Regions from separate parts of the Stenotrophomonas sp. Marseille-Q4652 genome, predicted to be linked through region 1. Evidence: riboswitches for the same ligand, from Rfam matches in the RefSeq annotation. Region 1 holds a riboswitch; the other holds the start of a gene.
The links. Region 1 has a riboswitch for cobalamin ahead of btuB (TonB-dependent vitamin B12 receptor). Riboswitches for the same ligand answer to the same signal wherever they lie in the genome.
Positions count from the first base shown of each region.

Region 1 (5,223 bases):
AGGCGCCGGCCAATGGCTCAGTGGGCCGGGCGGTAACGCAGGCCCAGCTGGTACTCGCGCCCGGGCTGGTTGTACCAGGCGATGGTTTCGTACTGGCGGTCGAACACGTTGCTGGCGCGGGCCTGCAGCGTCCACGCCGGGTTGAGCGCGTACTCCAGACGCAGGTCCACGGTGCCGTAACCGGCCAGGCGCACGCTGTTGGCGGCATCGTCGAATCGGTGGCCGTTGCCGATGACGGTGACGCCGGCACGCAGCGCGCCGAAGCGGCGGTCCACGTCCAGCCGTGCGCTGCTGCGGGCGCGGCGGATCAGCCAGTTGTCGTGAGTGAAGGACCCGGCGGTGCGGTCGCGCGGATCGGTGAAGCTGGCCTGCGCCTCGATCTCCCAGCCGGCCAGGGTGACGAAGCCGGTGGCTTCCACGCCGCGGATGCGCGCCTCGTTGACGTTGACCAGGTTGAAGCTGTCGTCATAGCCGATCAGCTGCTCGATGCGGGTTTCGTAGGCATCGATGCCCCAGCGCCAGTCCTCGCCATGCTGGGCAATACCGAGGTTGGCGCTGCGCGATTCCTCCGGCTTGAGCGCCGGATTGCTGAAGCCCGGGTAGTACAGGTCGTTGAAGGTCGGCGCCTTGAAGCCGGTGCCGACGCTGGCGGTCAGGCGCAGGCCGTGGCCCAGCGCCCAGCCCCAGCCGAGGCTGCCGGTGGCATGGTTGCCGAACTGCTGGTTGTCGTCATTGCGCACGCTGGCCTGCAGGGTGTGCGCGCCGAACCGGGCCTGGTATTCGACGAAGACGCCGAGGTTGTCGCGGCGCGCGCGATCGAACACCAGGTCGCTGGCAATGCGGTCTTCGTACCAGTCCACGCCAGCGGTCAGCAATTGCGTGTCGGCGAGCTGGTGGTCGGCCTGCAGCGAGGCGATGTCGCGGCGGGTCTCGAAGCGGCTGGCGAACACGCGGCTGCCGGCGTCGGCGAAATAGTTGTCGGCCTCGTCGCGGGTACGGCCGGCCTGCGCGGTCACGGTCAGCGCATCCAGCGGATTCCAGCGCAGCTTGCCGCCCAGCACCTGCTGCCGGTTCTCGGCCTCGTTGCCGCCGAAGATGCTGCCGTCGTATTCGTTGAAGCTGCTCACGTCGAGCAGGTGGGCTTCCAGCTGCACTGTCTCGGCCAGCGCGTAGCCGCCGCGCAGGTTGAGCGAGGTATTGCGGTAGCCATCGCGGTCGGGCTCGTCGGCATAGCAGCCGGCGCCCCAGCCGGCGGCGGTGCCGCGGCAGGCGTCGATGCCGTCGGTGGCCTGCCAGGCACCCTGTGCCGAGATCCAGCCACGCTCACCGCGCTGGCTGAAACCGGCGCTGGCCTGGCGCAGCTGGTTGCTGCCGGCGGCCAGGCTCAGGTTCTGCTGCAGGCCCTTGGCCGCGGCGCGGGTGAACACCTGGATCACGCCACCGATGGCCTCCGAGCCGTACAGGCTGGAACGCGGGCCGCGCACGATCTCGATCCGCTCGATCTGCTCCAGCGGCAGGTCCTGCGGGGTCGGCATGCCGTTGTTGGCCGAGCCCATGCGCACGCCATCGACCAGCACCAGGGTGTGGGCGGAATTGGTACCGCGCAGGAACAGCGAGCTCAGCTTGCCGGCGCCGCCCTGGTTGGTCAGGCCGATACCGGCGCGACCCTGCAGCAGCTGGATCAGCGAGGTGGCCTGGCTGCGCTCGATCGCGGCGCGGTCGATCACTTGCACCGGCACCACGCTGTCCTGCACGGGCACGGCGGTGCGGGTGGCGGCGACCACGACTTCATCCAGCTCGGTGGCCGGCTGCTGGGCCAGCGCCATGCCGGGCAGGGCCAGCGTCATCGCAAGGGAAAGGGGGTGGAACGGCTTCATCGGGTTCTCCTGGCATCGCGCACGCCCGCGCGGCCTTGGGCAAGGGGCGGTTGCAGTGCAGGAGGGAAGAAGCGCGACAGGCGCATCGTGCAGGCACGGCGCGTTTGCCGCTGCCATGCCCGCCGCATCGCAACCAGTCGTCTTCCGGGCCGGTCTCCGGACTTGCAGGTCGGTGCGATGCACCGCTTCCGCGCGCCTTCCCATGCCGAAGCACAGTGGCCGATGCGTGGAATCGTCCTGCTTACCGTTGCGGGGGCAGTGCCGGAATGGCCGCAGCGGTCATGCCGCTGCCGGATTCACCGGCTTCCCGTTTCAACCCGTCGCCGTGGCGGCAGGTCACCTGGAAGTGCGCGCAGTCTAGGCCATCGGCCGGTGGGGCGGCAAAGGAAAATGGGGAGGCAACTGTCAGTCGAGCAGGTCGGTGTCGTCCTGCGCCGGTTCGTCACCCTCGCCGGGTGCAACGACCTCGGTCGAGTACACCGGGCCCGAGGCCGGGCCGGGACGCTTGAGCGGCTGCACGGCGATGATCGCCTCGTACTCGGCCACCAGCTGCTGGCGCCTGGCCACCGGCAGCTCCTGCCAGTGGCAACCAAGCAGGGCCGCCTCCAGCGAATACAGCAGGTTGAGGCTGGGCTTGAAGCCGGCGCGGCGGACCTTGACGAAGGCCACCACCGCGCCGGTGTCGATCAGGTCCTGCTGGGTATGCAGGCCGACCTGGCGCAGCCAGGCCGCACTCTTGGGGCCGATGTTGCGCAGCCCCGAGGTACTCATTGCAGCGCCTCGATCCAGGCCTGGGCGATGGCTTCCAGGCCCTGTTGGTCCTCGGCATCGAAGCGCCCCGGCAGCGGGCTGTCCAGGTCGAACACGCCGACCAGCTCGCCATTGCGCACCAGTGGCACCACCAGTTCCGAACGCGAGGCCGCGTCGCAGGCGATATGGCCGGGGAAGGCGTGCACGTCCTCGACCCGCTGGGTCTGCCGCGTGCTTGCCGCCGCGCCGCACACGCCCTTGTGCAGGGGGATGCGCACGCAGGCCGGCAGGCCCTGGAACGGACCAACCACCAGCTCGTTACCGTCGTAGAAGTAGAAGCCCACCCAGTTCAGGTCGGGCAGCGAGTGGTAGACCAGCGCCGACAGGTTGGCGGCGTTGGCGATGCGGTCGTGCTCGCCGTACAGCAGGCCGCGGGCCTGCTCCAGCAGCTGTGCGTATTGTTCCGGCTTGCTGCCGGAGAGCGTGGATGCAGTGAACATCGGTCGAGTTTAGACGGCGCTGCGGCTGGGTGGGAGGGCGGCAGCGGGACGATGGGTTGCGGTCCCGGCAGGGTCAGGGGATCCTGCGCGGCCTTCCGGCCCGTGTCATGCCTCCATGTCCCTGCTGCCCGCGCTCTACATCACCGGTACCGATACTGGCATTGGCAAGACCTTCGCCAGTTGTGCCCTGCTGCATGCCTTTCGCCAGCGTGGCGCGCGTGCGGTGGGAATGAAGCCGGTGGCCAGTGGCTGCGAGCGCACCCCGGCCGGTTGGCGCAACGAGGACGCGCTGGCGCTGCAGGCGGCCAGCGAGCCGACGCCGGCCTACGACGACCTCAATCCGTTCGCGCTGCCCGCGCCGCTGGCCCCGGAGATCGCCGCGGCCGAAGCCGGCGTTGAGCTCTCGATGCCGCCACTGCTGGCTGCCTTCGGGCATCTGCGCGACGAAGCGGACACCGTGGTGGTGGAAGGTGTTGGCGGCTGGTTGGCGCCACTCTCCGCCACGCTGGACCAGGCCGACCTGGTGCACGCGCTGCAGTTGCCGGTGGTGATGGTGGTCGGTATGCGCCTGGGCTGCCTCAACCACGCGCGACTGACTGCGCAGGCGATTGCCGCCTCCGGCGCGTGCTGCATCGGCTGGATCGCCAACGAGGTCGATCCGCAGATGGCGCGCCGCGACGAGAACTTCGCCCTGCTGCAGGCGCGGCTGCCGATGCCGTGCTGGGGCCGGCTGCCATACGCCCCGGGCGCCGACCCGGCCAGCATCGCCGCGCATCTGGCCATTGCCGGCAGCGGTCGCGAATGAGCGGATAAAAAAAGGCCCGGCAGAGGGAGGGATCTGTCGGGCCTTTGGATTGCATGGGGGGAGGGGACCCATGCAAATTCGGTTGTAGGTACGTCAACGCGCCTTGCGTGTTTTCCCGGTCGCGGCCGGGGAGCGGACCAATTCGCCCAGCGCCTCGCTGGTCTTCAGGCCCAGTCCCAGCACCTCTTGGCTGGCCGTGGCCAGGCGCTCGAGGTTGTCACGGGCAAGCTGCAGGCCCTTGGGCAGCAGCTCGCTGTAACCGTCATTGCCCGCTTCGACTACCTCGCCGAGGAATCCGGCAGTGGCAGTGGCGTTCTTCTCGAAGGTCTTCAACTGCACGCCAAAGGCACTTTCGGCCGTTTCCAGCGCCAGGCGGTTGGCCCGGGTGGCGGCAGCGGCGAACTGCTGGGTGTAGCTGCTGAAGGCTTCGTTGAACTGGGCGGACATCGGGTGATCTCCGGAAACAACGCTGTTGCAATGCAACATACGCCCTTTCTGGTGCGATGCAACAGATATTTCGCGATCCGCCCGGAGCAGTTCATTCGATGTTCTGAAACCATGAACCGCGTCGCGTTTTCACAGCGTTTGGCGGCTCAGCCGCGGTAGCGGCAGCCCGAGGTGCAGGTTTCGTGCACGGTCACCTCGCTCAGTTGCGGCAGCGCCGGCTTCAGCCGGTCCCAGATCCACATCGCCAGCACCTCGCTGGTCGGGTTCTCCAGCCCCGGGATGTCATTGAGGTAGTGGTGGTCGAGCTGGTCGTACAGCGGCTGGAAGGCGGCCTTGAGGTCGCCGAAGTCCATGATCCAGCCGGTGTCCGGGCCGGGTTCGCCGGCCACCTCGATGCGCACGCGGAACGAATGGCCGTGCAGCCGCGCGCACTTGTGGCCCGGCGGGACATTGGGCAGGCGGTGGGCCGCTTCCAGGGTGAAGTCTTTGAAGATTTCCATGCGCCAAGTTTAAGCGCGTGCGGGTGCGCGCCCGCATCCGACAGTGGTTGCGAATGAAATATTTGTCCATCCGGATGAAGAGATGTATGTTCTCTTATATCCGTATGAAGAGATGTCATTAGCCGTGGCTTGTTCCGGCATGACCCAATGCGGACCTCCCCCTCGTTCGTGCAGGTGCAGTCCCCGATGTTCAACAAGACCACCCTCTCGGCCGCATTGAGCGCGGCCCTGGCCACTTCATCCCCCGCTTTCGCCGAAACCGCTGCTCCTGCCGACGGCAGCAAGACCCTGGCGGCCGTGCAGGTCACCGGCTCCAACATCAAACGCACCGAAACCGAGGGCGC
Region 1 covers NZ_CAKAKE010000001.1:3,136,527-3,141,749, forward strand. Annotated here, with positions in the region: gene btuB (TonB-dependent vitamin B12 receptor) at 18-1,877, opposite strand; cobalamin riboswitch at 2,007-2,236, opposite strand; gene LG380_RS14875 (TfoX/Sxy family protein) at 2,283-2,648, opposite strand; gene LG380_RS14880 (GAF domain-containing protein) at 2,645-3,127, opposite strand; gene bioD (dethiobiotin synthase) at 3,243-3,932, shown strand; gene LG380_RS14890 (phasin family protein) at 4,026-4,379, opposite strand; gene queD (6-carboxytetrahydropterin synthase QueD) at 4,526-4,879, opposite strand; gene LG380_RS14900 (TonB-dependent receptor) at 5,066-5,223, shown strand, end outside.

Region 2 (5,223 bases), 670 kb from region 1:
GAGTTCAACACCGTGCTGGTCGGTGGCATCCCGCATTTCGACCGGCTCAACGAGGACGCGGCGCGCCGCTTCGTCAACCTGATCGACGAGCTGTACGACCGCCAGGTCAACCTGGTCTGCACCGCGCAGGACGCACCGCCGCTGCTGTATTCGGGCACCCGCCTGGCCGGCGCGTTCGAGCGCACCGCCAGCCGCCTGATCGAGATGCAGAGCGCCGAATACCTGGGTACGCCGCACCGCAGCTGAGCGGTGGGCCAGCCCATCCCGCAACGGAGGCCGCATGTCCCAGCGTGAACCCCACCACGGAACCACAGTTTCCAGTGCGCAGGCCGATACGGCCGCACAGGTCGCGCAATGGCTGGCGCAGGCGCGCCACGTCTGCGTGGTGACCGGCGCCGGGATGTCGGCCGAAAGTGGCATCCCGACCTTCCGCGGCACCGATGACAGCCTGTGGTCGCGCTTCGATCCGCAGCAACTGGCCACCGCCGAGGCCTGGCGCGCGGACAGCGAACTGGTGTGGGGCTGGTACCGCTGGCGCATGGCCGGTGTCCAGCGCGCACAGCCCAATGCCGGTCATTGCGCGCTGGCCGCCCTGGCGGCGCGGCACGGCAGTGTGGCGCTGGTGACGCAGAACGTGGATGACCTGCACGAGCGCGCCAGCAGCACGGTGGCTGCGCATGTCCACGGCAACCTGTTCGCGCTGCGCTGCTTCGACTGCGGACACCCGCATGACGCGCCATTGGCGCCGTGCGCCCCGGACAGCACACCGCTGCGCCTCGCACCACCGGTGTGCGGCCACTGCGGTGGCCAGGTGCGGCCGGGCGTGGTCTGGTTTGGCGAGGCGCTGCCCGCGGATGCGTGGCATGCGGCGGTGCAGGCAGCCAGCGACTGCGAGCTGATGCTGGTGGTCGGCACTTCCGGCCTGGTGCATCCCGCCGCCGGCCTGCCAGCGCTGGCACGGCGCCATGGTGCACGCGTGGTCGAGATCAATCCCGCCCCGACCGCGCTGGCTCCTTCGGTGGACTGGGCGTGGCGGGCCACCGCGGCAACCGCCTTGCCGGCGCTGCTCGCCTGCCTGGAAGGATCCGTACCGGATCCCTGACCTGGGGTGGCGCACCGGGATGCTGTTGCCGACGCTTGCTTCGCGCTCACCCGCCACACCATCGCCACTGACCCGCACCTGCAGTGGCTGGTCATCCTGGTGGGACGTCAGCAAGGCTGGCAGCTGGTCCAGCCCCTGCACCTGGTTGCACGAGGGCGATGGTCGCATGGCAGGGTCGTCCATCCGCGTGCCATCAGCATCGCTGTTGGCTGGCCGGGTTGGCTCCGGCAGGAAGTTGCGCTTGTCCGCGCGCCCCGGGGGATGCGGGCCAGATGCAGCGGCGTGTGTATCAACCGCCCAGGCGGCTGTATGCCGGGGCCATGGGTCTGGCCGCGCTGGCGGCGGGATGGCAGATTGTCTGTCGGCACCAGGCAGGCGAGTGCGGTGATGGCAACCAGTTCCGATTTCCTCGAGTACCTGGCAGAGCAGGCCGGACTGGGCGGGGCCCTGACCTTCCGGAAGATGTTTGGCGAGTACGGCGTGTACCTGGATGGCAAGGTGATCGCGTTCGCCTGTGACAACAGCCTGTTCGTCAAGGCCAGTGATGTCACCGCGGCGCTGACGGCAGAGCTGCCGAAGTGCCCGCCCTATCCGGGGGCCAAGCCCTACCCGGTGGCCGATGAACTGCTCGACGACGGCGATGCGTTGAAGGCGTTGTTGCAGCAGACCGCCGCGGCGATGCCGGCTCCCAGGCCCAAGCCCAAGGCGTGACGGAAGATCCGCCCTGGCGCGATCACTGCGCTACTGGTCGAACGCCCGGTCGGACAGAGGCAACTGCCGCACGCATCGATGCGCAGGCCGTGGTCGGTTGCCACACGGACCGGTCGACCGACAGTTGCTGCGTGGCATTGGCCGGCAGGGGATCCTGCACAGCATGCGCAGCGGTTGGGGCGGTCTCCCGGGTGGCGTCGAGGCGCTCACGCCTGCCATCCCTGTGCCACAAAGCATTCGCGGACCATCACCGTATTTTGTGTTGACCATGAGGGAGCTGCCCACTATCTTGTGGTCGTCGGTTCCGGCGGGTTTGCTGCCCGCGGGATTGAAAGGGAAGCCGGTGACGCCTCTTGGCCAGTCCGGCACTGCCCCGCAGCGGTAATTGGGAACGACCCCGCCACACAGCACTGAGGCCACCCCGGCCTTGGGAAGCGGCGGGTAGGAGGAAGGCGCTGCCTTCCGCGCCCATGAGTCCGAAGACCTGCCGACAGCCGCGCGAAGCACAACGCGCGGTGCCGGCTGCGGTGTCTTCGAGGGGAAGACGGCTGGTGACGAAGGCATCGTGGATGCGCCTGCCGGCGCAGTCGCGGTCCTTGCGACGCCGCCTGTCCACACTCATCGCCCAGCACGGCCCCGGGATTCCTGCGAGGGCAGGGCCTGCGTGCATTACACGCCATGAGGGACACCGCCATGACCGACGCAACCGCCGTCATCGAACCGGCCGAGACCGGCTTTGCACTCACCCAGCCGCCAACGGCCACGACCATGAGCGTGACCAAGCGCAACGGCGCCGTCGAGCTGGTCGACCTCAACAAGATCGTGCGCGCGGTGCAGCGCTGCTGCGAGGGTCTGCATGCGGTCGATCCGATGCGCGTGGCCACCCGCACCATCTCCGGCCTGTACGACGGTGCCACCACGGCCGAACTGGACGAACTGTCGATCCGCACCGCCGCGCTGCTGATTGGCGAGGAGCCGGAGTACGGCCGCCTGGCCGCGCGTTTGCTGGCACGCTTCATCGCCAAGGAAGTTTCCGGCCAGGAGATCCATGCCTTTTCGCAATCGGTTACCCGCGGCCATGAGGTCGGGCTGATCAACGAGCGCCTGCTGGATTTCGTGCAGACCAATGCGCGCAAGCTCAACGACGCCATCGACCCGGCGCTGGACCTGGGCTTCGACTACTTCGGCCTGCGCACGCTGTATGACCGCTACCTGCTGCGCCACCCGCACAGCCGCAAGGTGATCGAGACCCCGCAGCAGTTCTTCCTGCGCATCGCCTGCGCGCTGAGCGAGGACGTGCCGGAGGCGCTGGCGCTGTACCGGCGCATGGGCAACCTCGACTACCTGCCCAGCTCGCCGACGCTGTTCAATGCCGGCACCACCCACGAGCAGCTGTCCTCGTGCTTCCTGCTCGATTCGCCGCAGGACTCGCTGGAATCGATCTATGCCCGCTACGGCGACATCGCCCAGCTGTCCAAGTTCAGCGGCGGCATCGGCGTGAGCTATACCCGGGTGCGCTCGCGCGGCTCGCTGATCCGCTCCACCAACGGCCATTCCAACGGCATCGTGCCGTGGCTGAAGACGCTGGATTCCTCGGTGGCCGCGGTCAACCAGGGCGGCAAGCGCAAGGGCGCGGCCTGCGTCTACCTGGAAACCTGGCATGCCGACATCGAGGACTTCCTCGAGCTGCGCGACAACACCGGCGACGAGTCGCGCCGCACCCATAACCTCAACCTGGCCAACTGGGTGCCGGACCTGTTCATGCAACGCGTGGAGGCCGACCAGGAATGGTCGCTGTTCGATCCGCGCGTGGTGCCGGAACTGACCGACCTGTATGGCGACGCGTTCGCGGCGGCCTACCTGCAGGCCGAGGCGCAGGGCAAGGCAGCGCGCACCATCCCGGCGCGCAAGCTGTACGCACGGATGATGCGCACCCTGGCCGAGACCGGCAACGGCTGGATGACCTTCAAGGACAAGTGCAACCGCGCCTCCAACCAGACCCTGCGCGCGGGCAACGTCATCCACCTGTCCAACCTGTGCACCGAGATACTGGAGATCACCTCGGCCGATGAAACCGCGGTGTGCAACCTGGGCTCGATCAACCTCGGCAACCACCTGGACGCCGACGGCAAGTTCGATTTCGACAGGCTGGCCGAGACCGTGCGCCTGGCCGTGCGCCAGCTCGACCGGGTGATCGACCTGAACTTCTATCCGATCGAAACCGCGCGCCGCGGCAACCTGCGCTGGCGGCCGGTCGGGCTGGGCTGCATGGGCCTGCAGGACGTGTTCTTCCGCCAGCGGCTGGCCTTTGATTCGACCGAGGCGCGTGCGCTGTCGGCCAGGATCGCCGAGGAAATCTATTTCCACGCGCTGGAAACCTCGTGCGAGCTGGCCGCCGAGCGCGGCCCGCACCCGGCCTTCGCCGACACCCGTGCCGCCACCGGCGAGCTGCAGTTCGACGCCTGGAACGTGGTACCGGACGACACCGCGCGCTGGGATGCACTGCGCGAGCGGATCAAGGCCCAGGGCCTGCGCAATTCGCTGCTGGTGGCCATCGCCCCGACCGCGACCATCGCCTCCATCGCCGGCTGCTACGAATGCGTCGAGCCGCAGGTGTCCAACCTGTTCAAGCGCGAGACCCTGTCCGGCGACTTCCTGCAGGTCAACCGTTACCTGGTCGAGGAGCTCAAGCGCCTGGGCCTGTGGACCGCGGAAATGCGCGATGCGATCAAGCTGGCCGACGGCTCGATCCAGGGCATCGGCCAGATTCCGGAAGCGCTGCGCCAGGTCTACCGCACCGCCTGGGAACTGCCGATGCGCTCGCTGATCGACATGGCCGCCGGGCGCGGCGCCTTCATCGACCAGTCGGCCTCGCTCAACCTGTTCATGGAGAGCCCGAACATCGGCGCGCTGTCCTCGATGTACATGTACGCGTGGAAGCGCGGCATCAAGACCACCTACTACCTGCGCTCGCGCCCGGCCACGAAGATCGCCAAGACCACGGTGTCGGCCTATACGCCAGCGCAGGCGGTGGCCTGTTCGCTGGAAAACCCCGAAGCCTGCGAGGCCTGCCAGTAACGCCGCTTCACCTGCCGCTGAGTACCGTGCCGATCCAATCGGTACCGGACAGTGGCAGGAGGGTGGAATGAAACGTTACGGCAACCGTTCGGAAAACTCGGGAGTAGAGGCTTACCGGATCACCGACACCGCGATCTTCGTGAAGTTCCGCAACCGCGACGAGCCCTACCAGTACAGCAGTCTTGGCCGTGCCGGTCCGCGCAAGGTGGCGCGGATGAAGCAGCTGGCCGAGGCCGGACAGGGCCTGAGCACCTACATCAGCCAGCACGCGCACGACGACTACGAGCGCTGAACCCATGCCGGCCTTCGCCGGCCCACAGAGCAAACCTTCC
Region 2 covers NZ_CAKAKE010000001.1:2,470,340-2,475,562, reverse strand. Annotated here, with positions in the region: gene zapE (cell division protein ZapE) at 1-246, shown strand, start outside; gene LG380_RS11800 (NAD-dependent deacylase) at 281-1,102, shown strand; gene LG380_RS11795 (TfoX/Sxy family protein) at 1,490-1,813, shown strand; cobalamin riboswitch at 2,096-2,320, shown strand; gene LG380_RS11790 (ribonucleoside-diphosphate reductase subunit alpha) at 2,507-4,891, shown strand; gene LG380_RS11785 (hypothetical protein) at 4,959-5,183, shown strand.
Region 2: linked by a shared signal. The riboswitch ahead of LG380_RS11790 (ribonucleoside-diphosphate reductase subunit alpha) and the one ahead of btuB (TonB-dependent vitamin B12 receptor) in region 1 are both predicted to bind cobalamin.